One region of the Streptomyces sp. JL2001 genome, then DNA from elsewhere that is predicted to be linked to it. Evidence: riboswitches for the same ligand, from Rfam matches in the RefSeq annotation. Region 1 holds a riboswitch; the other holds the start of a gene.
The links. A riboswitch is a leader RNA that binds a small molecule or an ion and turns the genes downstream of it on or off. The one in region 1 is predicted to bind glycine.
Positions count from the first base shown of each region.

Region 1 (14,337 bases):
GGTCGACTGGTCGGGTGACGTCTTCCCGCAGCTCATGAAGGAAGGCAAGCCGATCTACGGCTATGTCGCCGAGGGCTACTGGGAGGACGTCGGCACCCACGAGAGCTATGTCAAGGCTCAGGCCGACGTGCTCGAGGGGAAGGTCCAGGTCGAACTCGACGGCTTCGAGATCTCCCCGGGCGTATGGGTCGCGGAGGGCGCGGAGGTCCACCCCGACGCCGTCCTGCGCGGACCGCTCTACATCGGCGACTACGCCAAGGTCGAGGCCGGCGCCGAGATCCGCGAGCACACCGTCATCGGCTCGAACGTGGTCGTCAAGAGCGGTGCCTTCCTCCACCGAGCCGTGATCCACGACAACGTCTACGTCGGTCAGCAGTGCAACCTGCGCGGATGCGTCATCGGCAAGAACACCGACGTCATGCGGGCCGCCCGGATCGAGGACGGCGCCGTCATCGGTGACGAGTGCCTGATCGGCGAGGAGTCGATCGTCCAGGGCAACGTCCGGGTCTACCCCTTCAAGACCATCGAGGCCGGCGCCTTCGTCAACACCTCGGTGATCTGGGAGTCCCGCGGCCAGGCGCACCTCTTCGGCGCACGCGGGGTGTCCGGCATCCTGAACGTGGAGATCACGCCCGAACTGGCCGTGCGGCTCGCCGGCGCGTACGCGACGACCCTGAAGAAGGGGTCCACGGTCACCACGGCGCGTGACCACTCCCGAGGCGCCCGGGCGCTCAAGCGCGCGGTGATCTCGGCGCTGCAGGCGAGCGCCATCGACGTCCGCGACCTGGAGAACGTACCGCTGCCGGTGGCGCGGCAGCAGACGGCGAGAGGGAGCGCGGGCGGGATCATGCTGCGGACCTCGCCGGGCGTCCCCGACTCGGTCGACATCATGTTCTTCGACGAGCGCGGGGCCGACCTGTCGCAGGCCGGACAGCGGAAGCTGGATCGCGTCTTCGCACGTCAGGAGTACCGGCGTGCCTTCCCCGGCGAGATCGGCGACCTCACCTTCCCGGCGAGCGTCTACGACTCGTACACCGGCTCCCTGCTGCGGAACGTGGACACCACCGGCATCGCCGAGGCGGGGCTCAAGGTGGTCGTCGACGCGTCGAACGGCAGTGCCGGTCTTGTTCTGCCGAGCCTGCTCGGACGGCTCCAGGTGGACTCGCTGACGATCAACCCGGGCCTCGACGAGTCGCGGCCCACGGAGTCGGTCGAGACCCGCAGGGCCGGACTCGTCCGGCTCGGCGAGATCGTCGCGTCGGCGCGGGCGGCGTTCGGCGTCCGGTTCGACCCGGTGGGCGAGCGGCTCTCCCTCGTCGACGAACGCGGGCGGATCATCGAGGACGACCGATCACTTCTGGTCATGCTCGACCTGGTCGCCGCCGAGCGGCGCTCGGGGCGGGTCGCGCTGCCCGTGACCACCACCCGGATCGCGGAGCAGGTCGCCGCGTACCACGGGACCCAGGTGGAGTGGACGACGACCTCGCCGGACGACCTCACCCGGGTCGGCCGGGAAGAGTCGACGATCTTCGGCGGGGACGGGCGCGGCGGGTTCATCATTCCCGAGTTCAGCAGCGTCTTCGACGGTGCGGCGGCCTTCGTCCGCCTGATCGGCCTGGTCGCGCGGACCCAGCTCACGCTGAGCCAGATCGACGCCCGCATCCCGCGGGCGCACGTCCTCAAGCGGGACGTCGCGACGCCGTGGGCGGTCAAGGGCCTCGTCATGCGCCGGGTGGTGGAGGCGGCCGGCGACCGGTCCGTGGACACCACCGACGGCGTCCGGGTGGTGGAGGCGGACGGGCGCTGGGTGATGGTGCTGCCCGACCCGGCCGAGGCCGTCACCCATCTGTGGGCGGAGGGTCCCGACGACACCTCGGCCCAGGCGCTGCTCGACGAGTGGTCGAGTGTGGTCGAGAGCGCAGGTCAGTAGCCGGATGTGACCGGTGGACCGGGTGGTGTCCGAGTGACACCCCCCGGTTCCCGGGTGGGGCCATTCGGCGGTAGCAGCCGCGACGTGCGACGATGTGCGGCATGTCGCAGCAGCCCCCCGTTCGGAGCACCGGAGCACCGCCCCCGCGTCCGGACGCCTCCATGTCGCTGCTGAACAACGTGATCGACCACGCGCTCGACGACGGGTACGCGGAGGCTTCCGCGCGGCGCGAGGCGGAGGGCGGCGGCGGTCTGCCGCGGACCCTGCGTGCCAAGCTCGGTCTCGCGGCCGGCCTCGTGCTGGCCGCGGCCGTGGTCACGGTCGGAGCCGCCGAGGCGCGGATCTCCGCGCCGGTCCTCGCCAAGGAGCGGCAGGAGCTCATCGACCGGATCGACGCCGAGTCCTCGGCGGCCGACCAGCTCGAGCAGGACGTCGAGAAGATCCGGAGCGAGGTCGGGGAGCGGCAGCGCAAGGCGTTGGAGCAGCACGGCGGCGACCAGGCCGAGCTGGTGGCGCTCCTCTCGGGCGCCACTCCGGTGCACGGTCCCGGGGTGAAGCTCGTCGTCGACGACGCCAAGGGCACCGACTCGGGCGGTGGCGGTCCCCGGGAGAGCAGCGGGTTCTCCGACACGGGCCGGGTGCGCGACCGGGACATGCAGCGGATCGTCAACGGTCTGTGGGAGTCGGGCGCCGAGGCCGTCGCGATCAACGGGCAGCGGCTGACGTCGCTCTCGGCGATCCGGGCCGCCGGCGACGCCATACTGGTCGACAACAAGCCGCTGGTGCCGCCGTACACGGTGCTCGCGGTGGGGGACGGGCAGCGGCTCAGCACCGCGTTCCAGGACAGCGCCGACGGTCAGTACCTGCACGCGCTGCAGGAGAACTTCGGCATCCGGACCCGCATCTCGGCCGAGGCCGACGTGCGGCTTCCGGCAGCGCCGAGCCTGATCGTCCGCACAGCAGAGCCGAGGGGAGCCGGGGCGGCCAAGCCCACCGGGCGGGCCACGGCCGACACAGGGAAGGGCACATCTTGATCGCCGTACTGGGCCTGATCGTGGGAGTGGTGGTCGGACTTTTGGTCCGGCCCGAGGTTCCGGCGGTGGTCGAGCCCTATCTTCCGATCGCCGTGGTGGCCGCCCTCGACGCCGTCTTCGGCGGTCTGCGGGCCATGCTGGACGGGATCTTCGTCGACAAGGTCTTCGTGGTCTCCTTCCTCTCCAACGTGGTCGTGGCCGCGCTGATCGTGTTCCTCGGCGACAAGCTGGGCGTCGGCGCGCAGCTGTCGACCGGCGTGGTCGTCGTCCTCGGCATCCGCATCTTCTCCAACGCGGCCGCCATCCGGCGGCACGTGTTCCGGGCGTGAGGCCGATGAGCGACCACAGCGACGAGCACAAGCCGAAGCACGCCGGCGGCCATCCGCCCCGGCACGGCGACGAGCACTCCCCGCAGCACGCCGCCCCCAAGCACGCGCAGGGCGACGAGGGGACGAGGCGCGACGGCGCGGACGGCCCCGAGGGCGTGACCGGCGCCGAGAACGGTGCCGCGCCCGTGGACGGCGACGCCCGCGCCGAGGGTTCCGCCCCGACCGCCCCCACGACGCCTGGGGGACCGGCCCGCACCGGGGACCCCACCCGGCCCGCCGTGCCCGGCGGCACTGGCAACCCGCCCGCTCCCACCGGTCCCGGAGTACCCACCGGCCCCGGCGGCCCCGCTGTGCCCGGCCGCCCCGCCGGTCCCGCCGTGCCCGGCCGACCTGCCGTGCCCGGCCGACCTGCCGGTCCCGGAGGACCGGCCGGGGCGGGAGCGCCCGGAGGCCCCGCCCGTCCTGCTGTGCCCGCCGGCCCCGGCGTACCCGGGACACCGGGCCGTCCCGCCGGTCCCGCCCGCCCCGGAACGCCTTCCGGCACAGCGGGTCCCGTCGGCAACGCTCGTCCCGGTGTTCCCACCGGCCCCGCGACACCGCCCGGCCCCGGAGCTCCCGGCAACCACGGAGGCCCCGCCCGCCCGGGCGTTCCCGGTGTTCCCACCGACCACGGAGCCCCCGCCGGTCCCGCCGGCCCCGGGGCTCCCCGCCCCGGCGGCCCCGTCGGCCGGCCGCTTCCGCCCGCCCAGACCGCCGCGGAAGCGCCCGCCGCTTCCGGAGACCCGGTCCAGGCCGCTCCCGGGGAATCCGAGCCGGCGATGACGGGTCGGCAGCGGCTCGCCGCCGGGCTGTGGCCGCCGCGCGTCAGCCGGGCCCAACTCATCGTCGCCGTGCTGCTGTTCGTCCTCGGCCTCGGACTCGCCATCCAGGTCCGGTCCACCAGCGACAACAGCGCGTTGCGCGGTGCCCGCCAGGAGGACCTGGTGCGTATCCTCGACGAACTCGACGACCGCACCCAGCGCCTGGAGGACGAGAAGACCCGCCTGGAGAGCCAGCGCTCCGAGCTGGAGTCCAGCTCGGACCAGGCCGAGGAGGCGCGCAAGCAGACGCAGGAGAAGGAGAGCCAGCTCGGCATCCTCGCCGGCACCGTCGCCGCCGAGGGCCCGGGCATCACGCTGACGATCAACGACGGCTCCGGCGCGGTCGAGTCGGACATGCTGCTCGACGCCATCCAGGAACTGCGGGCCGCCGGAGCGGAGGCGATCCAGGTCAACGACGTACGGGTGGTCGCGGACAGTTACTTCTCCGGCGGGGACGGTGACATACAGATCGATGGAACGAAGGTGACCGCTCCGTACGTCTTCAAGGTCATCGGCAAGCCCGAGGATCTCGAGCCCGCGCTCAACATCCCCGGTGGCGTCGTGCAGACGCTGGAGAAGGAGCAGGCCACAGCCACGGTGGCCCGGTCCGAGAAGATCATTGTGGATGCCTTGCGACCTGCGAAGCGGCCTGACTACGCTCAGTCGTCCTCGCAGTGAGGCGGGGACGGATGGCGGTCGCGCGACATGGGGATGACGTTGCGGGGGGTCGCCGCACCACAAGCGTGGTGCGTGGTGGAAACTGTCCGGAGGGTATGGACGTTGTGAAGATGTCCCGGTCGGCAGGTGTGTTGAGTCAGGGTTCGTCCTGCCCCACGGGCGGGTCTGTTTCAGTCAAGGGGAATCGCCCGTGAAGTGGTTTGCGAAGTTGTTCGGCAAGAGCGCAAGCGAGGACGGCGGCAACGCCAGGCACCGCGCTCCGCGTCATGCCCAGAGTGAGGAGCAGGGTGGCGAGCGCCCGCTGTTCCGCGACGAGGTCGGTGGACACGGCGCGTCGTCTGTTGACCCTGCCGGTGCCGCCCGCATAGGTTTCGGGGAACCATCAACCTCAAGTACGGGTGGAGGGTTCACCCCCGACCCGTACGCGACCCAGGCCTCCGCGGGTCAGCCGCGGCAGGAGGATCCGTCCATGCCGGTGTGTACGAGGTGCGGTCACCGCAATGCCGCGGACAGTCGGTTCTGCTCCCACTGCGGCGCGCCGCTGCGGGGCGGGGCCGCTCCGGAGCGACCCTCCGAGACCACGTCGACGATCTCCATCTCGGGCCTCGAGGCCTACTACGACTCCGAGGCCACCGGACAGACGGCGGTTCCGTCGCTGTCTCCCGAGGCCCTGGCCGCCGTCGAGGCGCTCCCGCCGGGTTCCGCCCTGCTGGTGGTGCGTCGGGGACCGAACTCCGGCAGTCGCTTCCTGCTGGACAGCGAGCTGACCACGGCCGGCCGCCACCCGCAGAGCGACATCTTCCTGGACGACGAGTCGTCGTCGGTGTCGCGCCGCCACGTGGAGTTCCGCCGTCAGCCCGACGGCACGTTCGTGGTCGCCGACGTCGGCAGCCTCAACGGCACGTACGTCAACCGGGAGCCGATCGACGCGGTCGTGCTGTCCAACGGCGACGAGGTGCAGATCGGCAAGTACCGGCTGGTGTTCTACTCGAGCCAACGGGGCGTGTGACGCCTCGGGGAAGCCGTCAGGGAAGGTCCATGCTGCGTACACCGACGGGCGGTGCCGGACACGGCACCGCCGCCGCGGGAGAGCGGCTGGTCAGCATCGGGACGGTGCTGAGCCAGCTGCGCGACGAGTTCCCCGAAGTGACCATCTCCAAGATCCGGTTCCTGGAGGCCGAGGGGCTCGTCGAGCCCCGGAGGACGGCCTCCGGATACCGGAAGTTCAGCCCGGAGGACGTCGAGCGCCTCGCTCGGATCCTTCGGATGCAGCGGGACCACTATCTTCCGCTGAAGGTCATCCGCGAGCATCTCGACGCCCTCGCCCGGGGCGAGACGGTCAAGCTCCCCTCGCCCAGCCCGCAGCGGGACCTGCTGGACGGGGCCTGGGACGGTGACCCCGACCGGCCGACCGCCGCACGGGTGGGTCGTGCCGAGCTGCTCGCCGCCGCCGAGGTGGACGAGTCGGAGCTGGCGGAGTGGGAGTCGTACGGACTCGTGGCGCCGGGACCCGAGGGCGGCTACGACGCCGAGACGGTCACCGTGGCGCGACTTGTCGCGGATCTGGGGAGATTCGGTCTGGAACCTCGTCACCTTCGAGCCGTCAAGGCCGCCGCGGACCGCGAGGCGGGGCTCGTCGAACAGGTCGTCGCACCCTTGCGCCGGCACCGTAACCCGCAGACCAGGGCCCATGCGGAGGCCACCGCGAAGGAACTCGCCGGGCTCTCCGTCCGGCTCCACGCCGCCCTGGTCCAGACCGCCCTGGGGCTCCGTCTGCCGTGATCTTGGAGCGGCCCGACTACCCAAACCGGTCGGGCACGTCCTAGGGTTGCTGTGTGAACGAGCTCGACGTTGTGGGTGTCCGGGTGGAAATGCCCTCCAACCAGCCGATCGTGCTCCTGCGTGAAGTGGGAGGCGATCGGTACCTCCCTATCTGGATCGGACCGGGGGAGGCGACCGCGATCGCCTTCGCCCAGCAGGGCATGGCTCCCGCCAGGCCGCTGACGCACGACCTCTTCAAGGACGTGCTCGAGGCCGTGGGGCAGGAGCTGACCGAGGTCCGCATCACGGATCTCCGTGAAGGGGTCTTCTATGCGGAGCTGGTCTTCGCCAGCGGTGTCGAGGTGAGCGCCAGACCTTCCGACGCGATAGCGCTGGCTCTGCGCACGGGTACACCGATCTTCGGAAGCGACGGTGTGCTCGACGACGCCGGTATCGCGATTCCGGACGAACAGGAGGACGAGGTGGAGAAGTTCCGCGAGTTCCTCGACCAGATCTCCCCCGAGGACTTCGGGACCAACAGCCAGTGAGCCGGGCCGGCCGCTGATCCTCGACCGTTCGACGGTCCCGGGTCGGTGGGCCGGCCTCTCGCTTCCGATGGCCGGAAGTCGACTGCCGTTGACGGGGTGCTGTCAGAGCATTCGAGTAGCCTTTCCCGGAAGAGAGACACGGGAAACCACTCTCAGGGTGATTATCACTCGGCGTGCCGAGTGTGGCGATCGTTGACGCACCCCGAGTGACTGCCTACCTTCGTGTGGGCAGGTCAAGGACGGAGGGTCGGCGTGATGAGCAGCGGCGACGGTACGGCAGGGGGCTCTCTCGGGCGGGCGCCCGCGGAGAGCGGTCCGTATCCGCTTCACGGCAGGGCGGGCGACCTCGGGACGGATGCCGGTGCGGGTACGGACACCGTGGGATACCGCGGCCCGACCGCGTGCGCGGCAGCGGGGATCACGTACCGCCAATTGGACTACTGGGCCCGGACGGGGCTCGTCGAACCGAGCGTACGTCCCGCCTACGGCTCCGGGACGCAACGGCTCTACAGCTTTCGGGACGTCGTCGTCCTCAAGATCGTCAAGCGCTTCCTCGACACCGGGGTCGCGCTGCAGAACATTCGCGCCGCCGTCCAGCACCTCCGCGCCCGCGGCTTCCGCGATCTGGAGCGGATGACGCTGATGAGCGACGGGGCGACCGTCTACGAGTGCTCCTCGCCCGACGAGGTCGTGGACCTGCTCCAGGGCGGGCAGGGCGTCTTCGGCATCGCGGTCGGCGTGGTCTGGCGCGACGTCGAGTCGGCGCTGTCACAGCTGCACGGGGAACGCGTCGACACCGGCGAGACCCTCGTCGGGCACAACCCGGGCGACGAGCTCGCGCGACGGCGCCGCGACCGGGCCGTCTGAGCGGGCGGGTGTCCCGGCCCCGCGTGCGCCCGGGCGTCGGCGGGAGCCCGGTTCCGCGCCGGGGTCCGATTGTCAGTGGCGTAGGGGAGCATCGGAGATGTGAGAGCCGCGCCGACGATCCTGCATCTGGACATGGATGCCTTCTTCGCCGCCGCCGAGCAGGCCGCGAAGCCGAGTCTCCGCGGGAAGCCGGTCGTGGTCGGGGGCCTCGGCCCCCGTGGCGTCGTCGCGACCTGTTCGTACGAAGCCCGCCGTTTCGGCGTGCATTCGGCGATGCCGATGGGGCAGGCCCGCCGGCTGGCGCCCAACGCCGCCTATCTCGTGCCGCGCTTCGCCTTCTACCGCGCGATCAGCGAACAGGTCATGGAACTGCTCGGGCGGCTGTCCCCGCTCGTCGAGCCGCTGAGCCTGGACGAGGCCTTCGTGGACCTGGAGGCCGGGGGCGCGGCCGACGACGCGGCGAGCGCGCGGGAGGCCGGTGAGCGGCTGCGCAGGGACATTCTCGGGGCCACCGGGCTGACGGGGTCGGTGGGGCTGGCGGGTTCCAAGATGATCGCGAAGATCGCCTCGGAGGAGGCGAAGCCCGACGGGCTCGTGCTCATCGAACCCGGGACGGAGAGGGAGCTGCTCGGCCCGAAGTCCGTGCGGATCCTGCCCGGGGTCGGACCGGCGACCGGGGAACACCTGCGGCGGGCCGGGATGACCACGGTGTCGGACCTCGCGGAGGCGGGCGAGGACGAACTCGTACGCCTGCTCGGACGGGCGCACGGGACGTCCCTGTACCGGATGGCCCAGGGGTACGACGACCGGCCCGTGGTGGCCGAGCGGGACGCGAAGTCGGTCTCGGTCGAGGACACCTTCGACGTGGACCTGCACGACCGGCTGCGGATCCGCATGGAGGTCGAGCGGCTGGCGGAGCGCTGTGTGGGGCGGCTGCGGGGCTCCGGGCACTCCGGGCGCACGATCGTCCTCAAGGTGCGGCGGTACGACTTCTCGACCCTCACGCGGTCCGAGACGCTGCGCGGACCGACGGACGACCCGGTGGTGGTCCGGGAGGCGGCGGGCCGGCTGCTGGAGTCCGTGGACACGACGGGCGGGATCCGGCTCCTCGGCGTCGGCGTGAGCGGCCTGGCGGACTACACCCAGGAGGACCTCTTCGCCCAGGCGGAGGCGCGGGCGGAGGAGACGGGGACGCGGCCGGGATCGGCGGACACGGCGGGGGCGGGTCCGGAGACCGCTCCGGCGGCACGGGAGGCCGAAACGGCCGTGCCGGAACCGGAGCCGTCCGCCGCCGAGCGCCGCTGGGCACCCGGCCACGACGTGCGGCACTCCGCGTTCGGCGCCGGCTGGGTGCAGGGCAGCGGAGTGGGGCGGGTCACCGTCCGCTTCGAGGAGCCGGGCTCGGCGCCGGGCCGGGTGCGCACCTTCCTCGTCGACGACCCGGACCTGGCGCCGGCGGACCCGCTGCCCCTGGTCGAGGGCGGGCCGACGGGCGTGGCGGCCGCCCGGACAGGGCCGGGGCCCGGAGGGCCCTGACCCTTGACGCGGCGACCGGGAGGGCGGTCAGGCGTCGCCCTGCCCCGCCAAGCGGCCGAAGTCGCGGTCCGGGGGCGGCGGGGGGAGGGCGATGTCGTAGTGGCGGTAGAGCTGGAGCTCCTGCTCGGGGGAGAGGTGCCGGCCCACGCCGAAGTCGGGGGCGTCCTTGATCAAGGCGCGTTCGAACGGGATGTGGAGGCCGTCGCCGACCAGTTCGCTCGGCTCCAGGGGGACGAAGGCGTCCCGGCTGAAGAGACCCGTGCGGACCGCCGCCCACTCGGGAACTCCGGTCGCGTCGTCCAGGTACACCTCGTCCACGGTGCCGATCTTGTGTCCGTTGCGGTCGAACGCCTTGCGGCCGATCAGGCTGCGCGGATCGATGTCGGTCTGCACGGTCCCTCCAACAGGTCGCAACTGCTCTACAAGGACTACGAAAGTGCACATCTGGGATGTCGGCCACTTGAGCGACGGGGAACGGAACCTCGCTGGTAGGCTGGCTGTGGCTGCTGACCCCGTGCGGGAGAGTCCTCCGGAGAAACCTTTCGGAGGCGCCGAAGGAGCAAATCCTCCCCGGAATCTCTCAGGCCCCTGTACCGCACGGACGAGGTCACTCTGGAAAGCAGGGCGGGAGTCGTCCGTCGACATCCGCCCTCACCGACGGTGAAAGCCGGCGCGCTCCTTCGGCATGCCGGTGAAACTCTCAGGTTGAGATGACAGAGGGGGAGGCCGTCCGGGTACCCGCGCCGTGGTGCCCCTCGCAGGTCGTGACGACCAGGAGGCCTCCGTACATGACCGCCAACCGCACTCCGCTCTCCGAGCTCGAACAGGGCATCCCGTTCGAGCAGCGGCACATCGGGCCCGACGCCGAAGCCCGGGCCAAGATGCTCGCGCAGGTCGGCTACGGCTCCCTCGACGAGCTCACCGACGCCGCGGTGCCGGACGTGATCAAGAACGCCGAGGCGCTCGGGCTGCCCGCGGCCCGCACCGAGGCCGAGGTCCTCGCCGAGCTGCGCACCCTCGCCGACCGCAACCAGGTCCTCGCCCCGATGATCGGCCTCGGCTACTACGGCACCTTCACGCCGCCGGTGATCCTCCGGAACGTGATGGAGAACCCCGCCTGGTACACCGCGTACACGCCGTATCAGCCGGAGATCTCGCAGGGCCGCCTGGAGGCGCTGCTCAACTTCCAGACGATGGTCGCCGACCTGACCGGTCTGCCCACCTCCGGCGCCTCCCTCCTGGACGAGGGCACCGCCGCCGCCGAGGCGATGGCGCTGTCCCGCCGGGTCGGCAAGGTCAAGAACGGCGTCTACCTCATCGACGCCGACACCATGCCGCAGACGATCGCGGTCATCGAGACCCGCGCCGAGCCGACCGGCGTCGAGGTCGTCGTCGCCGACCTCGGCGAGGGCATCCCGGCCGAGATCGCCGAGCGCGGCGTCTTCGGCGTCCTCCTCCAGTACCCCGGTGCCTCCGGCGCCGTGCGCGACCTGAAGGCCGTCGTCGACCAGGCCCACGAGCTCGGCGCCATCGTCACCGTCGCCGCCGACCTGCTCGCGCTCACCCTGCTCACCTCGCCCGGTGAGCTCGGCGCCGACATCGCCGTCGGCACCACCCAGCGCTTCGGCGTGCCCATGGGCTTCGGCGGTCCGCACGCCGGCTACATGGCCGTCCAGGACAAGCACGCCCGTTCGCTGCCCGGCCGCCTCGTCGGCGTCTCCGTCGACGCCGACGGCAACCGCGCCTACCGCCTGGCCCTGCAGACCCGCGAGCAGCACATCCGCCGCGAGAAGGCCACCAGCAACATCTGTACGGCGCAGGTCCTCCTCGCCGTCATGGCCGGCATGTACGCCGTCTACCACGGTCCGGACGGCCTGAAGCAGATCGCGGAGCGCACCCACCGCTACGCCGCGATCCTGGCCCGCGGCCTGCGCGACGGCGGCGTCGAGGTCGTCACCGACACCTTCTTCGACACCGTCACCGTCCGCGTGCCCGGCAAGGCCGACGAGGTCGTGGCCGCCGCCCGCGAGGCCGGCGTCAACCTCTACCGCGCCGACGCCGACCACGTGTCCGTGTCCTGCGACGAGACCACCGGCCGCGCCCAGCTCGCCGCCGTCTGGTCCGCCTTCGGCGTCGAGGCCGACGTCGCGGCCCTGGACGCCCTCGCCGAGGACGCGCTGCCCGCCGGACTGCTCCGCTCCGACGCGTACCTGACCCACCCGGTCTTCCACGCGCACCGCTCCGAGACGTCGATGCTGCGCTACCTGCGCAAGCTCGCCGACCGCGACTACGCCCTCGACCGCGGCATGATCCCGCTCGGCTCCTGCACCATGAAGCTGAACGCGACCACCGAGATGGAGTCGGTGACCTGGCCCGAGTTCGGCCAGATGCACCCCTTCGCGCCGGTCGAGCAGGCGCAGGGCTACCTCACGCTCATCACCGAGCTGGAGGAGCGCCTCGCCGAGGTCACCGGGTACGACAAGGTCTCGATCCAGCCGAACGCCGGTTCGCAGGGCGAGCTGGCCGGCCTGCTGGCCGTCCGCGCCTACCACCGCGCCAACGGCGACCTCCAGCGCACCGTCTGCCTCATCCCGTCCTCCGCGCACGGCACCAACGCCGCCAGCGCCGTGATGGCCGGCATGAAGGTCGTCGTCGTCAAGACCGCCGACGACGGCGAGATCGACGTCGAGGACCTGCGGGCCAAGATCGCGCAGTACCGCGACGAGCTGTCCGTGCTGATGATCACCTACCCCTCCACCCACGGTGTGTTCGAGGAGCACGTCGCCGACATCTGCGCCGAGGTCCACGACGCCGGCGGTCAGGTGTACGTCGACGGTGCCAACCTCAACGCCCTGGTCGGCCTCGCGAAGCCGGGCCGGTTCGGCGGCGACGTCTCGCACCTGAACCTGCACAAGACCTTCTGCATCCCGCACGGCGGCGGCGGCCCGGGCGTCGGCCCGGTGGGTGTGCGCGCCCACCTCGCCCCGTACCTCCCGAACCACCCGCTGCAGCCCACCGCGGGCCCGGAGACGGGCGTCGGCCCGATCTCGGCCGCCCCGTGGGGCTCGGCCGGCATCCTGCCGATCTCGTGGTCGTACGTCCGCCTGATGGGCGGCGAGGGCCTCAAGCGCGCCACGCAGGTGGCCGTCCTGGCGGCGAACTACATCGCCAAGCGCCTGGAGCCGCACTACCCGGTGCTCTACACCGGACCGGCCGGCCTGGTCGCCCACGAGTGCATCGTCGACCTGCGTCCGCTCTCCAAGGCGACCGGTGTCAGCGTCGACGACATCGCCAAGCGCCTGATCGACTACGGCTTCCACGCGCCGACGATGTCGTTCCCGGTGGCCGGCACGCTGATGATCGAGCCGACCGAGTCCGAGGACCTCACCGAGCTCGACCGCTTCTGCGACACGATGATCGCCATCCGCGGCGAGATCGAGAAGGTCGCGTCGGGCACGTGGCCGGCCGACGACAACCCGCTGCACAACGCGCCGCACACCGCGGCCGCGCTGGGCGGCGAGTGGAACCACGCGTACACCCGTGACGAGGCGGTCTTCCCGGCCGGCGTGTCCGCGGCGGACAAGTACTGGCCGCCGGTCCGCCGTATCGACGGGGCCTTCGGCGACCGCAACCTGGTCTGCTCCTGCCCGCCGATGGACGAGTACGACAACTGAGCATGAATGAGGGCCGGTTCGGAGATTCTCTCCGGGCCGGCCCTTTGTCGTGCGGGGCGCCGCCGGACGGGGCGGAGCCGGGGGCCGCGGTCTCGCGCGGCCTCTCGCGCGCGGTGGCTGCCGTGCGCGGCGGTGACGTGGGGGATCAGGCGGCCTGGGCCACCTGGCCCGCCGTCAGCGGGCGGTGCGGGGCGATGATCTGCCCGTCGGGCAGCAGTTCACCGGTGTCCTCGAAGAGCAGGACGCCGTTGCACAGCAGGCTCCAGCCCTGCTCGGGGTGGTGTGCCATCAGACGGGCCGCCTCCCGGTCGGCGGAGTGGGCGGTCGGGCAGGCGGGCTGGTGCTGGCACATGGATGGGTTCTTTCGCTGTGTCGTGGTGTGTGTCCTGCGGCTCGACGCGGTGCTCATGGCCGCTCCCCGTGGTCGGTTCGGTTGGTCCAGTCTTCCCCTACGGACGTCGATCCGCAGGGATTTCGCGGCAGCTCTTCCTACTGCATGAAGACGTATCACCCGCCCGGGCGGTTCAAGTCAACTGGGCCATCTCTTCGGGTGGTTCGTTATGGCCCTGGTGGGCTAGTCCGTCCGGGGGGAGGCGTTCGAGGCGTACGTTCGGCGCCTGTGTTCGACGTGCCGGGCGCAGAACAGTGCCCCGCGACGCGGACCGGTCGCGGGGCTCGGGGCTCTCGGAGTGACGGCTCAGGCCGGCGCCGGAGTGCCGAACAGCGGCGGTGGCGCGAGCCGCAGGGTCAGGACCGGCAGCAGGTCGGCGACCCGGTGCGGCAGATGGGCGGCGATCCCCGGCGGCGCGGGCGCGAGCGGGATGAGCAGGTCCGCGGGGTCGGGTGCGGAGGTGCCGTCCGCGGCGGTGTCGCCGTGCAGCCACAGCGTCAGCATGTACAGCTCCGGTACCGACAGCAGGCGCGGCTGGTACGGGGTGGCCAGCGTCTCGGCCTGGAGCAGGGCGCGTTCGGTGGCCGTGACGTAGGGCCCTTCGAAGAAGTGCGAGAAGGTCCAGCCGTCCGGGGTGAGCATGGTGTCCGCCGCGGCGACGGCCCGCTCGGGTCCCCGGATCAGGAAGCGCCAGCCGACGAGCCTGGTGCGCGGTGCGTGCCCCGGCGG
Region 1 is NZ_CP169421.1:6,593,998-6,608,334, forward strand. It holds gene ACE1OA_RS29445 (mannose-1-phosphate guanyltransferase) at 1-1,930, shown strand, start outside; gene ACE1OA_RS29450 (DUF881 domain-containing protein) at 2,032-2,964, shown strand; gene ACE1OA_RS29455 (small basic family protein) at 2,961-3,293, shown strand; gene ACE1OA_RS29460 (DUF881 domain-containing protein) at 4,112-4,831, shown strand; gene ACE1OA_RS29465 (FHA domain-containing protein) at 4,914-5,840, shown strand; gene ftsR (transcriptional regulator FtsR) at 5,870-6,613, shown strand; gene ACE1OA_RS29475 (bifunctional nuclease family protein) at 6,667-7,140, shown strand; gene ACE1OA_RS29480 (MerR family transcriptional regulator) at 7,396-8,007, shown strand; gene ACE1OA_RS29485 (DNA polymerase IV) at 8,107-9,543, shown strand; gene ACE1OA_RS29490 (PRC-barrel domain-containing protein) at 9,571-9,987, opposite strand; glycine riboswitch at 10,051-10,149, shown strand; gene gcvP (aminomethyl-transferring glycine dehydrogenase) at 10,332-13,217, shown strand; gene ACE1OA_RS29500 (DUF5999 family protein) at 13,363-13,569, opposite strand; gene ACE1OA_RS29505 (hypothetical protein) at 13,915-14,337, opposite strand, start outside.

Region 2 (14,337 bases), 4.2 Mb from region 1:
ATCGCGCGCGGGAGGCACACGGGTCGGGGCACCGCGCTCACAGTCCAGTGTGCGCGGTGCCCCGGAGATTCGTACGAACAAAAGGGTACGAAACTACTTCAGGCCGGGGTACAGCGGGTGCTTGTCCGCGAGCGCGGTCACCCGGGCCTTCAGCGCCACGGCGTCGAAGCCGGGCTTCAGGGTCTCCGCGATGATGTCGGCCACCTCACGGAAGTCCTCGTCGCCGAAGCCGCGGGTCGCGAGCGCCGGCGTGCCGATGCGCAGACCCGAGGTGACCATCGGCGGACGCGGGTCGTTCGGGATCGCGTTCCGGTTGACCGTGATGCCGACCTCGTGGAGACGGTCCTCGGCCTGCTGGCCGTCCAGCTCGGAGTTGCGCAGGTCGACCAGGACCAGGTGCACGTCCGTGCCGCCGGAGAGGACGGAGACACCGTGCGCGGTGACGTCGTCCTGGACCAGGCGCTCGGCCAGGATCCGGGCGCCGTCCAGCGTGCGCTGCTGGCGCTCCTTGAACTCCTCCGAGGCCGCGATCTTGAAGGAGACGGCCTTGGCCGCGATCACGTGCTCCAGCGGGCCGCCCTGGAAGCCGGGGAAGACCGAGGAGTTCAGCTTCTTGGCGAACTCCTTCTTCGCCAGGATGATGCCGCCGCGCGGGCCGCCGAGCGTCTTGTGCGTGGTGGAGGTCACCACGTCCGCGTGCTCGACCGGGTTCGGGTGCAGACCCGCCGCGACGAGGCCCGCGAAGTGGGCCATGTCGACCCACAGGTACGCCTCGACCTCGTCGGCGATCCGGCGGAACTCGGCGAAGTCCAGCTGGCGCGGGTAGGCGGACCAGCCCGCGATGATCACCTTGGGGCGGTGCTCCTTGGCGAGCCGCTCGACCTCGGCCATGTCGACCAGGCCGGCCTCGTCCACGTGGTACGCGACCACGTTGAACTGCTTGCCGGAGAAGTTCAGGCGCATGCCGTGGGTGAGGTGGCCGCCGTGCGCCAGGTCAAGGCCGAGGATCGTGTCGCCCGGCTGGGCGATCGCGAAGAGGGCGGCCTGGTTGGCGGAGGCGCCGGAGTGCGGCTGCACGTTGGCGTACTCGGCGCCGAACAGGTCCTTGATCCGGTCGATCGCGATCTGCTCGGCCACGTCGACGTGCTCGCAGCCGCCGTAGTAGCGGCGGCCCGGGTAGCCCTCGGCGTACTTGTTGGTGAGGACGGAGCCCTGGGCCTCCATGACCGCGACCGGAGCGAAGTTCTCCGAGGCGATCATCTCGAGGGTGGACTGCTGGCGGTGGAGCTCGGCGTCGACAGCGGCGGCGACGTCGGGGTCCAGCTCGTGGAGAGGGGTGTTCAGAAGCGACATGAAATCGATCCCTAAGGGGTCTCAGTTCCCGGCGGAGAACTCGGCGTACTCGTCGGCGGAGAGCAGGTCCTTCGGCTCCTCGGCGACGCGTACCTTGAACAGCCAGCCACCCTCGAACGGAGCGGTGTTCACCAGGGACGGGTCGTCCACGACGTCCTGGTTGGCGGCGACGACCTCGCCGGTGACCGGGGAGTACAGGTCGCTGACGGACTTCGTCGACTCCAGCTCGCCGCAGGTCTCGCCCGCGGTGACCGTGTCGCCGACCTCGGGAAGCTGGGCGTAGACGACGTCACCGAGCGCGTTGGCCGCGAACTCCGTGATGCCCACCGTCGAGACGCCCTCCTCGGCGTCCGACAGCCACTCGTGCTCCTTGGTGTAACGCAGCTGCTGGGGGTTGCTCATGACCTGATTCTCCTGGATCGGGGGAGTGCTGATGAACGTGGGTCTTGCCAGATGAGACGCGAAGTGAGATGGACCCGGGCGCCGGCGGCCCGGGGGAACGTCACTTCTCGCGCTTGTAGAACGGCAGCGCGACGACCTCGTACGGCTCGTGGGTGCCGCGGATGTCCACACCTACACCCTGCGTGCCGGGCTCGGCGTGCGCCGCGTCCACGTACGCCATGGCGATCGGCTTTCCGAGGGTCGGGGACGGGGCACCCGAGGTGACCTCGCCGACGACCTGGCCGTCCACGACGACCTGCATGCCGGCCCGCGGGACCCGGCGGCCCTCGGCGATCAGGCCGACGAGCTTGCGGGGCGGGTTGGTGGCGGCGCGCTCGGCGGCGGCCTCCAGCGCCTTGCGGCCGACGAAGGAGCCGTCGTTCGTCGTCTTCTCGAACTTCACGACCCGGCCCAGACCGGCGTCGAACGGGGTCAGCGAGGTGGTCAGCTCGTGCCCGTACAGCGGCATGCCCGCCTCCAGGCGGAGCGTGTCGCGGCAGGACAGGCCACAGGGGATCAGGCCGACCGGGGCGCCCGCCTCGGTCAGCGCCCGCCACACGCCCTCGGCGTGCTCGGGCTTCAGGAACAGCTCGAAGCCGTCCTCGCCGGTGTAGCCGGTACGGGCGATCAGCGCGGGGACCCCGGCGACCGTGCCCGGCAGGCCGGCGTAGTACTTCAGGCCGTCCAGGTCGGCGTCGGTGAGGGACTTCAGGATGCCGGGGGACTCCGGGCCCTGCACGGCGATCAGCGCGTACGCGTCGCGGTCGTCGCGGACCTCGGCGTCGAAGCCGGCCGCGCGCTCGGTGAGGGCGTCGAGCACGATCTGCGCGTTGGAGGCGTTGGCGACGACCATGTACTCCTGCTCCTGGAGCCGGTACACGATCAGGTCGTCGAGGATGCCGCCGTCCTCCTGGCAGATCATCGTGTAGCGGGCGCGGCCGAGGCCCACGGTCGAGATGTTGCCGACGAGCGCGTGGTCGAGCAGCTCGACGGCCTGCGGACCGGTGACCGTGATCTCGCCCATGTGGGAGAGGTCGAAGAGACCGGCCTTGGTGCGGACGGCGTTGTGCTCGTCGCGCTCGCTGGCGTACCGCAGCGGCATGTCCCAGCCGGCGAAGTCGGTCATGGTCGCGCCCAGCGAACGATGCAGGGCATCGAGGGCGGTCAGGCGGGGGGCGTTGCTCATGGGGTGGCTCCCAAGTCCCAGGGGGCGTGCAGGGCACGACATGCATGACGGGTGAGGACATCCTCCCCATCTGTCATGGAACCTGAGAGGTTCACCGAGGGCATCCTCGGCTTGCACCTTGGGTGGAGCCGCGCCGGTGCTGCCGGGGCGGTTCGCTTTTCAGATCTGCCTCATCCACGCGGTACGGGGCCTGAGAGATTCAAGGGAGGGTCTTGCTCCTTCGGCGCCCGGACTGCTACAGCAGTGCTACAGCCTGTCCAGGACTCTCCCGCGCGGATTCGAGCGGCCGATATGCGGTTGTGTGCGCTTGGCGCGCACATCATTGCACGCGGGGTCTCATCGGCAAATCGCTTGTGCCGCATTACCGCTTCTTTACACTTCTTGGGCAAGGGCTCCCCAAGGGCCCGACAGGGGGAGTAGCGATGACGTTCCAGCGGACCGGCGCCTATGCGGCCGACACCGGACTGCCGGCCGGACGCGCCCGGGCCAGGACCCGCCGGCGCACCAAGGCCGCGCCCCTGCTGCGGGACCTGCGCGAGCGGGCCGGCCGCGGGCCGCGGGCGCTGACCTTCGCCGCCGGTGACCTGGTCGTGGTCTCCGGGCTGCCCGGCAGCGGGAAGTCGACCCTGATGGCCCGCGCGGCCGAGGGCCGGGGAGTCGACTCGCAGGACGCCCGGGAGCGCTGGGAGGCGCTCATGCCGCGCTTCCTGCCCTACGCCGTCTACCGCCCGCTGGTCCGCGCCGCCCACTACGCCGGACTGCGGCGGGACCTGCGTGCCGGCCGGAGCGTGATCGTGCACGACTGCGGCACCCAGTCCTGGGTGCGCGCCTGGCTCGCCCGCGAGGCCCGCCGAAGAGGGCGCGCCCTGCACCTGATCATGCTCGACGTCACCCCCGCCGCCGCCCGCGAGGGCCAGCGCGAGCGGGGCCGCGGGGTCTCCGGCTACGCCTTCGCCCGGCACCGCCGGGCCGTCGGCCGCCTGCTGCGCGCCGTGGAGTCGGGCCGCCTGCCCCCGGGGTGCGCCTCGGCGACCCTCCTCGACCGGGACGCGGCCGACGCGCTGCGCCGGATCGCCTTCCGCGACGCGGACTGAGAGCCCGGCGGATCCACCACGGATTCGCAGGGGGGGCGAGGGGGGACGGACGCCCCGGGCCCGGCGGATTCCGGCCCGGCACCGTGCGCGGCTGGCCGTAAGGAGCCGCGCGGAGGGGCCGCGGACCGGCGGCGACGCGCGCGCACGGGGATACGGACCGAGGTGCTCCGTGCGTATCTGGCCACGGCGAGGTCAGGGCGGCGTTAGGGTTCTGCCCCGAGGGCGCGTGACGACTTCGCGCGAGAAGGGGAACCGAGAACCGTGGACGTTACGTGGCCGGGCAACGAGCTCGAAGAGGTGCTGGCCGCCTCACTGGGCAACCCCGCTGCCGGGGGCCGGCTCGTCGAGGTGCTCGGACGGAGCCCGATCTGGGTGCCCCTGCCGAACGGCGGCGGCCCCGACAGCACCGACCTCGACCTGCCCACGATGGAGATCGACGGCCTCCCGTACGTCCCCGTCTTCAGCTCCGAGCAGCAGTTCCTCGCCTGTGTCGGCAGCCACATGTCCTTCACCGTCGCCCCGGCCCGGGAGTTCGCCCGCGGCCTGCCGCCGCAGCTCGGCATCGCCGTGAACCCCGGCGGCACCGTCGGCGCCCCGCTGCCCCCGCCCGCCGTGGCCGAACTCTGCCGGGTCGGCCGCACCTCGCTGGACGGCCCCGCGACCGGCGGCCGGGTCCGCCTCTTCGAGCCCGACTGGCAGGACGACCCGGTCGACTTCCTCTCCGCCGCGGCCGCCGAGTTCGACGCCACCGGGGTCGTCGTCACCGCCCGGCGCGCCCTGGCCAGCGTCGAGGGCACCGAACCCGCCCTCTTCGTCGGCGTCCAGCTCGCCACCTGGGACGGCGTCGACCGCAACGCGCCCCTGGACGCGCTCGGCCGCGCACTCGGCCGGGTCGAGGTGGCCTGGCCGGTCAATCTCATCCTGCTGGACGTTGCGCAGGACCCGGTGGGGGACTGGATGCTGGAGCGGGTGCGCCCGTTCTACCAGCGGGCCTCCGCGTGATGAAGCAGATTCGGTGGACGAAAGAGGGGCGGGACCCACGGTGAGCGCGTCAGGCACCGCTGCGGCCGGACAGGTCGAGCACATGCTGCGCCAGGTGACACCCGGACGCTACGACGCGTACGAGCAGCTGCTGCACGCCCTGGCCGACGGCAACGTCTGGATGCTGCTCTGGCAGGGCCAGGCCGGCTCCCCGGACGCCCAGTACGGGAAGATGGAGATCGACGCCCTCGGCTACGCCCCCTGCGTGACCTCCGCGCAGGAGCTCGCCGCCTCCGGCTGGAACCGGGCCCACGAGGTCGTCACCGGCCGCGACATCGCCCGCGCGCTCTACCCCGACCGCTGGGGCATCTGGCTGAACCCGCACGACCCCGGCGGCGGCGTCGGCATCCCGTGGGCCGACCTCCGGCGGATCGCCACCGGCCTGGAACGCATGCCCGCGGGACCCCTGCGACTGTCCGAGCCCGCGCTGGAGATCCCGCAGTTCTACGCCCTGCTGACCCAGAACGCGCACCGCACCCCGTCCGTGCGGTCGCTGCGCCGCGCCTGGGTCCAGCCCGCGCTGGGCTCCCCCTACCTGGCCATCGGTCTCGACCTCTACGACACCTCCGCGGCCTCGGTGGAGACGGTGCGGGCGATGATGCGCCAGTCGATCTCCGCCGTGCCCGACGGACTGCCGGTCTCGACCGTCGCCATGTCCGACGATCACGACCCGGTGACGATGTGGCTGCGGGCCAATGCCCGCCCGTTCTACGACCGCGAGGCGCACGCAGCCCCCGCCCCGCACGCCCCCGGTTACGGCTACCCTCCCGCTGCGCCCCGAGCGTACTGATACGTCCCTTCCGTCACCCCAATTGCATCCGACACCGTTGCAGTTGGGGGACATGTCCGTTCTGGTCGAATAGCGGCCGAGATGGTCCGCTCACGCGATCACTGCGTCCGGATAACGGAAGGCGTAGGACCGCATCACGTTTGAGCAAACATTCCCCGTCAGGTCTGGCGGGTGATCGCGAACCCATTGAAGACTCCCCGGAACACCGGGCGTTCGGCCTTCCTGGCCTGCGCCCGAGGAGTTTGTTCCACCAAGCCGCTACCCGCGGCGGGCAAGGGCCGGCTACCGGCGGCCGAGAGGGGTCCTCACCACGATGACGGCACCACTGCACGAGACGAGTGCGGCCGAGTCGACGGTTCCCGTCGACGCCGTGTCCGACCTCCCGGCCAAGGTGATCGAGGGCCGCTCTCCCTGGCAGATCGCCTGGACCAGGCTGAAGCGTGACAAGCTCGCCCTCACCGGCGGATTCGTCGTGCTGTTCCTGATCCTGGTGGCCATCTGCGCTCCGCTGATCGTGGGCCTCCTCGGCCACCCGCCGGACCAGTTCCACGAGGACCAGATCGACCCGCTCTTCGGTACCCCGATCGGCTCCTACGGCGGCATCAGCTCCGACTTCCTCTTCGGGGTCGAGCCGGTCAACGGCCGCGACGTCTTCAGCCGCATCGTCTACGGCGCCCGGATCTCGCTGCTCGTCGCCTTCCTCGCGGCGGTCTTCGCGGTCCTGCTCGGCACCGTCCTCGGCATCATCGCCGGCTACTTCGGCGGCTGGATCGACGCCGCCCTCAGCCGCGTCATGGACGTCATGCTCGCCTTCCCGCAGCTGCTCTTCACCATCGCCCTGGTCTCGGTGCTGCCGAACTCGCTGCTGGGCCTGGACGGTTCGGGCGTCCGCATCGCCGCACTGGTCCTCGTCATCGGCTTCTTCGGCTGGCCCTACGTCGGCCGCATCGTCCGCGGCCAGACCCTCACCCTGCGCAACCGCGAGTACGTCGAGGCGGCGCAGAGCCTCGGCGCGGGCCGCTTCTACATCCTCCGCAGGGAACTGCTGCCCAACCTGATCGCCCCGATCACGGTCTACGCGACCCTGATGATCCCCACCAACATCCTCACCGAAGCGGCCCTCAGCTTCCTCGGTGCGGGCGTGAAGCCTCCCACCGCTTCCTGGGGGCAGATGCTGTCGGCGGCCATCTCGACCTACGAGTCGGATCCCCTGTTCATGGTGATCCCCGGCCTCGCCATCTTCATCACCGTTCTGGCGTTCAACCTCTTCGGCGACGGCGTGCGCGACGCGCTCGACCCGAAGAGCTCCCGCTGACCGAACGTCGCGACACCGCAAGACCAGCCCCAGACCAGCCCCTGCCGCTGTCGACAGGAGGCATGTCCCACCGGCGGACCGCCGTAACGGCCGCCATTATTCCGGAGGTTGCGAGACCATGACTCTGAACAGCTCTCAGAGGCGCAGAATCGCCGCGGGCGCGCTGCTCGCCGCGGCCACGATGGTCGTCACCACGGCCTGTGGCGGCGGCAACGGCGACGGCGGCAGCAAGGGCAAGGCCGGCGCGCCCGGCTTCAACGCCGGCGTGAACAAGGTCGCCAACGCCTCCGACAAGAAGGGCGGGACGCTCAAGTTCATCGGCTCGCAGGAGGCCGACTCGTGGGACCCGCAGCGCGGTTACTACGGCTTCGTGTGGGACTTCGCGCGCTACTACACGCGTCAGCTCGTCACCTTCAAGGCCGAGCCGGGCGCCGCCTCCACCGAGCTGGTCCCCGACCTCGCCACCGACGCCGGCAAGGTCTCGGCCGACGGCCTGACCTACACCTTCACGCTGAAGGACGGGGTGACCTGGGAGGACGGCAAGCCGATCACCTCCAAGGACATCAAGTACGGCATCGAGCGCATCTGGGCCCAGGACGTCATCTCCGGCGGCCCGATCTACCTGCAGCAGGTCCTCGACCCCAAGGGCGAGTACAAGGGCCCGTACAAGGACACCTCCGCCGACAAGCTCGGCCTGAAGGCCATCGAGACGCCGGACGACAAGACCATCGTCTTCAAGCTGCCGGTCGCCAACGGTGACTTCCTGCAGATGCTGGCCATGCCCGCCGCCTCCCCGGTCCGCCAGGACAAGGACACCAAGGCGCAGTACGGCCTGAAGCCGTTCTCCTCCGGCCCGTACAAGTGGCAGGAGTACAAGCCCAACAAGTCCATCCTGCTCGTCCGCAACGACAAGTGGGACGCGAAGTCCGACGGCATCCGCAAGGCCCTGCCGGACAAGATCAGCGTCACGTTCACCACGAACGCCGACGACATGGACAACCGTCTGATCGAGGGCGAGTACGACCTCGACATCAACGCGACGGGTGTCGGCGCCTCGGCCCGCGCCAAGGTGCTCCAGCAGCACAAGGAGAACGCGGACAACCCGCAGACGGGCTTCATCCGCTACGCGGTCTTCCCGCAGACGGTCATCGACAACGTCGAGTGCCGCAAGGCGATCATCTACGCGGCCGACTCCAAGTCCCTCCAGACCGCCCGTGGCGGCCCGCAGGCCGGTGGCGACATCGCCACCAACATGCTGCCGCCGGCGATCAAGGGTGCCGACCCGGCCGCCGACCCGTACGGCAAGCTCGCCGGCAAGCCGGACCTCGCCAAGGCCAAGGAGGCCCTGGCCAAGTGCGGTAAGCCGAACGGCTTCAAGACCACGATCGCGGTCCGCAACAACAAGAAGATCGAGATCGCGACCGCCGAGTCCCTCCAGCAGTCGCTGAAGGCCGTCGGCATCGACGCCCAGATCGACCAGTTCGACGGCGCCCAGACGTCCGGCATCATCGGTTCGCCGAAGGTCGTCAAGGACAAGGGCTACGGCATCATCATCATGGGCTGGGGCGCCGACTTCCCGTCCGGCCAGGGCTTCCTGCAGCCGCTGGTCGACGGTCGCTTCATCCTGCAGAGCGGCAACAACAACTTCTCGGAGCTGAACGACCCGGCCATCAACGGCCTGTTCGACCAGGCGCTGAAGGAGACGGACCCGGCCAAGGCCGGCGAGCTCTACAAGCAGATCAACACGAAGGTCTCGGAGGCCGCGGTCTACCTGCCCTTCACCCACGAGAAGAACATCATCTGGCGTTCCTCGCGACTGACCAACGTCTACACGGCCGACGCCTACAACGGCCGCTACGACTACGCGTCGCTCGGCGTCGTCAAGTAAGCCCCGTCTCCATCAACTCGCTCCAACGGCGCACCCGCCGCTAGGTCCGAAGGGCAGGTGATGGCCGTGGCCGGCGGCTGGGGAACCCGATCGGGTTCCCCAGCCGCCGACCGGCCGACCGCATGCTTGCATACATAGTCCGACGGCTCTTCGCCGTCGTCGCGATGCTGCTCGTCGTCACCCTGGTGACGCTCAGCATCTTCTTCCTCATCCCCAAGATGACCGGCAGCGACCCTGCCGCGATGTTCGTCGGCAAGCAGGCGGATCCGGCCTCCATCGAAGGAATCCGCCAGAAGCTGGGCCTGGACGAGCCGATCCTGGTGCAGTTCTGGCACTTCGTCTCCGGGATCTTCGTCGGCCGCGACTACACCGGTGGCGGCGACACGATCCACTGTGCCGCGCCCTGCTTCGGCTACTCCTTCCGCACGGAGCAGGACGTCTCGACCATGCTGGTCGACGCCTTCCCCGTCACCCTCTCCATGGTCCTCGGCGCGGCCGTGCTCTGGCTGCTCATGGGTGTCACCACGGGCGTGGTCTCCGCGCTCAAGCGGGGCACCGTCATCGACCGTGTCGCGATGATCACCGCTCTCGCCGGTGTCTCGCTCCCCATCTTCTTCACCGCCATGCTGGCGATGCTCGTCTTCCGCACGCAGCTGGGCTGGGTCAACGCCTCGTACGTACCGATCAGCGAGTCCTTCGGCGGCTGGTTCGGCGGCCTGCTGCTGCCGTGGGTGACCCTCGCCTTCCTGTACGCGGCGATGTACGCGCGACTCACCCGCGCCACCATGCTGGAGGTCCTCAACGAGGACTACATCCGTACCGCCCGGGCCAAGGGTCTGCCCGAGCCGGTCGTGCTCGGCAAGCACGCGATGCGCTCCACCATGACCCCCATCCTGACCATCTTCGGCATGGACCTCGGCGCCCTCGTCGGCGGCGCGATCCTGACCGAGACCGCGTTCAGCCTCCACGGCCTCGGCGGGCTGGCGATCAAGGGTGTGAGCGAGCGCGACCTGCCGCTGATCCTGGCGGTCACGCTCATCACCGCGGCCTGCGTGGTCGTCGCCAACCTCGTCGTGGACCTGTTGTACGCGGTGATCGACCCCCGAGTGAGGCTCGCATGACGGACAATCTGACGAAGACCGGCGCCGCCCTCGGCGAGCCGGTCAGGTCCGGACAGTCCGCGCCGTCCGACGCCTTCCTGGACGTACGCGACCTCAAGATCCACTTCCCGACCGACGACGGCCTCGTCAAGTCCGTGGACGGCCTCACCTTCCAGCTGGAGAAGGGCAAGACCCTCGGCATCGTGGGCGAGTCCGGCTCCGGCAAGTCGGTCACCTCGCTCGGCATCATGGGCCTGCACACGGTCGGCCAGTACGGCCGGCAGAAGGCCCGGATCTCCGGCGAGGTCTGGCTCAACGGCCAGGAGCTCCTCTCGGCCGATCCCGAGTCCGTGCGCAAGCTGCGCGGCCGCGACATGGCGATGATCTTCCAGGATCCGCTGTCGGCCATGCACCCGTACTACACGGTCGGCCACCAGATCGTGGAGGCGTACCGCGTCCACCACCCGGTCGACAAGAAGACCGCCCGCAAGCGGGCCGTCGAACTCCTCGACCGGGTCGGCATCCCCGAGCCCGCGCGGCGGTTCGACAGCTACCCGCACGAGTTCTCCGGCGGTATGCGCCAGCGCGCGATGATCGCGATGGCGCTGGTCAACAACCCCGAGCTGCTCATCGCGGACGAGCCGACCACCGCGCTCGACGTGACCGTGCAGGCGCAGATCCTCGACCTGATCCGGGACCTGCAGAAGGAGTTCGGCTCCGCGGTCATCATCATCACCCACGACCTCGGCGTCGTCGCCGAGATCGCCGACGACATCCTGGTGATGTACGGCGGGCGGTGCGTGGAGCGCGGATCGGCCGAGGACGTCTTCTACGAGCCGCAGCACCCCTACACCTGGGGCCTGCTGGGCTCCATGCCCCGCATCGACCGGGACCAGACCGACCGGCTCATCCCGGTCAAGGGCAACCCGCCCAGCCTGATCAACGTTCCGAGCGGCTGCGCGTTCAACCCGCGATGCCCGTACGCGGATGTGCCCAAGGGCGGCATCACGCGCACGGAGCGCCCCGAGCTGCGGCTGGCGACGGTCGGTGAGGGCCACGGCCGTCACTACTCCGCCTGCCACATGCCGCAGGAGGAGCGGACCCGGATCTGGACCGAAGAGATTGCGCCGAAGCTGTGAGCGACAACAAGAGCACCGAGCCCCTGCTCAAGGTCACCGGCCTGGTGAAGCACTTCCCGATCAAGAAGGGGCTGCTGCAGCGCCAGGTCGGGGCGGTCAAGGCGGTCGACGGCATCGACTTCGAGGTGCTGCCGGGTGAGACCCTCGGCGTGGTCGGCGAGTCCGGCTGCGGCAAGTCGACGATGGGCCGGCTGATCACCCGGCTGCTCGAACCGACCGGCGGCTCGATCGAGTTCCAGGGCAAGGACATCTCGCACCTCGGTGTGGCCGGCATGCGCCCGCTGCGCCGCGACATCCAGATGATCTTCCAGGACCCGTACGGCTCGCTGAACCCGAGGCACACGGTCGGCTCGATCGTCTCGGCGCCCTTCAAGCTCCAGGGCGTGGAGCCGGAGGGCGGGGTCAAGAAGGAGGTCCAGCGCCTGCTGGGCCTGGTCGGCCTCAACCCGGAGCACTACAACCGCTACCCGCACGAGTTCTCCGGCGGTCAGCGCCAGCGCATCGGCATCGCCCGCGCGCTCGCCCTGAAGCCGAAGCTGGTCGTCGCCGACGAGCCCGTCTCGGCCCTGGACGTCTCCATCCAGGCGCAGGTGGTCAACCTCCTGGACGACCTCCAGCAGGAACTGGGCCTCACGTACGTGATCATCGCCCACGACCTGTCGGTCATCCGGCACGTCTCGGACCGCATCGCGGTGATGTACCTGGGCAAGGTCGTGGAGCTCGCCGACCGCAAGAGCCTGTACGAGTCGCCGATGCACCCGTACACCAAGGCCCTGATGTCGGCCGTCCCGGTGCCGGACCCCCGGCGCCGCGGGCAGAAGAGCGAGCGGATCCTGCTGACCGGCGACGTCCCGTCGCCGATCGCCCCGCCGCCGGGCTGCCGCTTCCACACCCGCTGCTGGAAGGCGACGAGCCTCTGCAAGACCGAGGAGCCCCCGCTCCTGGAGCTGCGCCCGGGCCAGCGCGTGGCGTGCCACCACCCGGAGAACGCCGAGGGTCTGACGATCCCGGCGGCGCGGGAGTCGGTCGAGGTGTCGAAGGACACGGTGAAGAAGGCGGAGGCGGAGGCGCCCGAGCCGGAGGCACCGGCGGAGGTCCTCGCGAAGACGGAGAAGGCGGCGTCCGCGCCGTCGAAGCCCGAGGTCGCGGAGCCCGAGGTGTCCGAGGCCGCGGTGTCCGAGGCCGAGTCCGAGGAGGCCCCCGCGAAGACGGAGGCGTCCGCGCCCGCCGAGGAGGACGCGCCCGCCGAGGCGTCCGCCGAGTCGGAGGACACCCCCGCCGAAGGCGACGCGTCGGCGAAGTGACGCGGTGCCCCGCGACGACGGGGCAGGGAGCCACGCGTTCTCGTACGAAGGGCCCCGCGCCGTCCGGCGCGGGGCCCTTCGCGGTCGTGGGGCGGCGGTGCGGCGCCCCCCGGGCCGGGCACGTCACCGGGCGGGGCGGGGGAGTCCGCCCGGCCCGCGGCCGCGCCCGCCGGTGCCGTCCGTCGGACCACGCACCCCCGACCGGCACAATTGGGCGGTGCTCCACGAACTGTTCAACCCCTCTGTTCAACACGCGCTCGACCTCGTCGGCATCTTCGTCTTCGCGATCTCCGGCGCCCTCCTCGCCGTCCGGAAGAACTTCGACGTCTTCGGCATCGCCGTCCTCGCCGAGGTCACCGCGCTCGGCGGAGGTCTGCTGCGCGACCTGATCATCGGCGCCGTGCCCGCGGCGTTCGCCGATCTCGGCTACTTCCTGATGCCGCTCGTGGCGGCCGCGCTCGTCTTCTTCCTCCACCCCGAGGTCGAGCGCACCCAGACCGCCGTCAACGTCTTCGACGCCGCCGGTCTCGGGCTCTTCTGCGTCACCGGCACCACCAAGGCGTACGACTACGGCCTCGGCCTCACCTCCTCCGCGGCGCTGGGCCTGGCCACCGCCGTCGGCGGCGGCGTGCTGCGGGACGTGCTCGCCAACGAGGTCCCCTCCCTGCTGCGCTGGGACCGCGACCTCTATGCCGTGCCCGCGATGGTCGGCGCCACGATGGTCGCCGTCTGCCTCCGCTTCGACGCCCTCAACGCCTTCACCAGCGCCGCCGCCGTGATCACGGCCTTCGTCCTGCGCCTGCTCGCCATGCGCTACCACTGGCGCGCGCCACGCGCCTGGAACCGCCGGTCGTCCGCCCGCGAGGAATCCGAAAAAGCTACCGCTCAGTAATCTTCTGTTGTACCGTCGAAGGCATGAGCACGAGCATCGAGACGACGAGCGAGTTCGACCGCGACACCGCCGTCACCCTGCGCGCCCCCGGCATCTACGACGCCGACCTGTCCGCCGGCTGGACGATCATCTCCGCCGTCAACGGCGGCTACCTGCTCTCGCTGCTCGGCCGAGCGCTCGGTGAGCACCTGCCGCACCCGGACCCGTTCACCATCTCGGCGCACTACCTCACCCCGTCCGTGCCGGGCCCCGCGGTGATCCGCACCGAGACGGTCCGCACCGGACGCACCCTCTCCACCGGACAGGCCTCGCTCTACCAGTACGACGCCGACGGCACCGAGATCGAGCGCATCCGCGTCCTCGCCTCGTACGGCGACCTCGACGCGCTCCCGGACGACGTCCGCACCGCCGCGCGCCCCCCGGCCCTGGCGCCCATCGAGCAGTGCTTCGGCGCCTCGGACGGCCCCCGGCCCGAGATCCCCGGTTCCTCCGCCATCACCGACCGCCTCGACATCCGCCTCGACCCGGCCACCGTCGGCTGGGCCGTCGGCGCGCCCTCCGGCAAGGGCGAGATGCGCGGCTGGTTCGGCCTCGCCGACGGCCGCGAGCCCGACGCGCTGTCCCTGCTGCTCACCGTCGACGCGATGCCGCCGACCTCGTTCGAGCTGGGCCTCAAGGGCTGGACCCCCACGGTCGAGCTGACCACCCACATCCGCTGCCGCCCCGCCCCGGGCCCGCTGCGGGTCGCCATCACCACCCGCAACCTCGCCGGCGGCTTCCTGGAGGAGGACGCG
Region 2 is NZ_CP169421.1:2,403,981-2,418,317, reverse strand. It holds gene glyA (serine hydroxymethyltransferase) at 94-1,353, opposite strand; gene gcvH (glycine cleavage system protein GcvH) at 1,375-1,755, opposite strand; gene gcvT (glycine cleavage system aminomethyltransferase GcvT) at 1,856-2,980, opposite strand; glycine riboswitch at 3,150-3,261, opposite strand; gene ACE1OA_RS10465 (AAA family ATPase) at 3,403-4,074, shown strand; gene ACE1OA_RS10460 (enhanced serine sensitivity protein SseB) at 4,336-5,076, shown strand; gene ACE1OA_RS10455 (enhanced serine sensitivity protein SseB C-terminal domain-containing protein) at 5,117-5,905, shown strand; gene ACE1OA_RS10450 (ABC transporter permease) at 6,219-7,220, shown strand; gene ACE1OA_RS10445 (ABC transporter substrate-binding protein) at 7,339-9,108, shown strand; gene ACE1OA_RS10440 (ABC transporter permease) at 9,231-10,229, shown strand; gene ACE1OA_RS10435 (ABC transporter ATP-binding protein) at 10,226-11,347, shown strand; gene ACE1OA_RS10430 (dipeptide ABC transporter ATP-binding protein) at 11,344-12,651, shown strand; gene ACE1OA_RS10425 (trimeric intracellular cation channel family protein) at 12,869-13,543, shown strand; gene ACE1OA_RS10420 (thioesterase family protein) at 13,567-14,337, shown strand, end outside.
Region 2: linked by a shared signal. The riboswitch ahead of gcvT (glycine cleavage system aminomethyltransferase GcvT) and the one ahead of gcvP (aminomethyl-transferring glycine dehydrogenase) in region 1 are both predicted to bind glycine.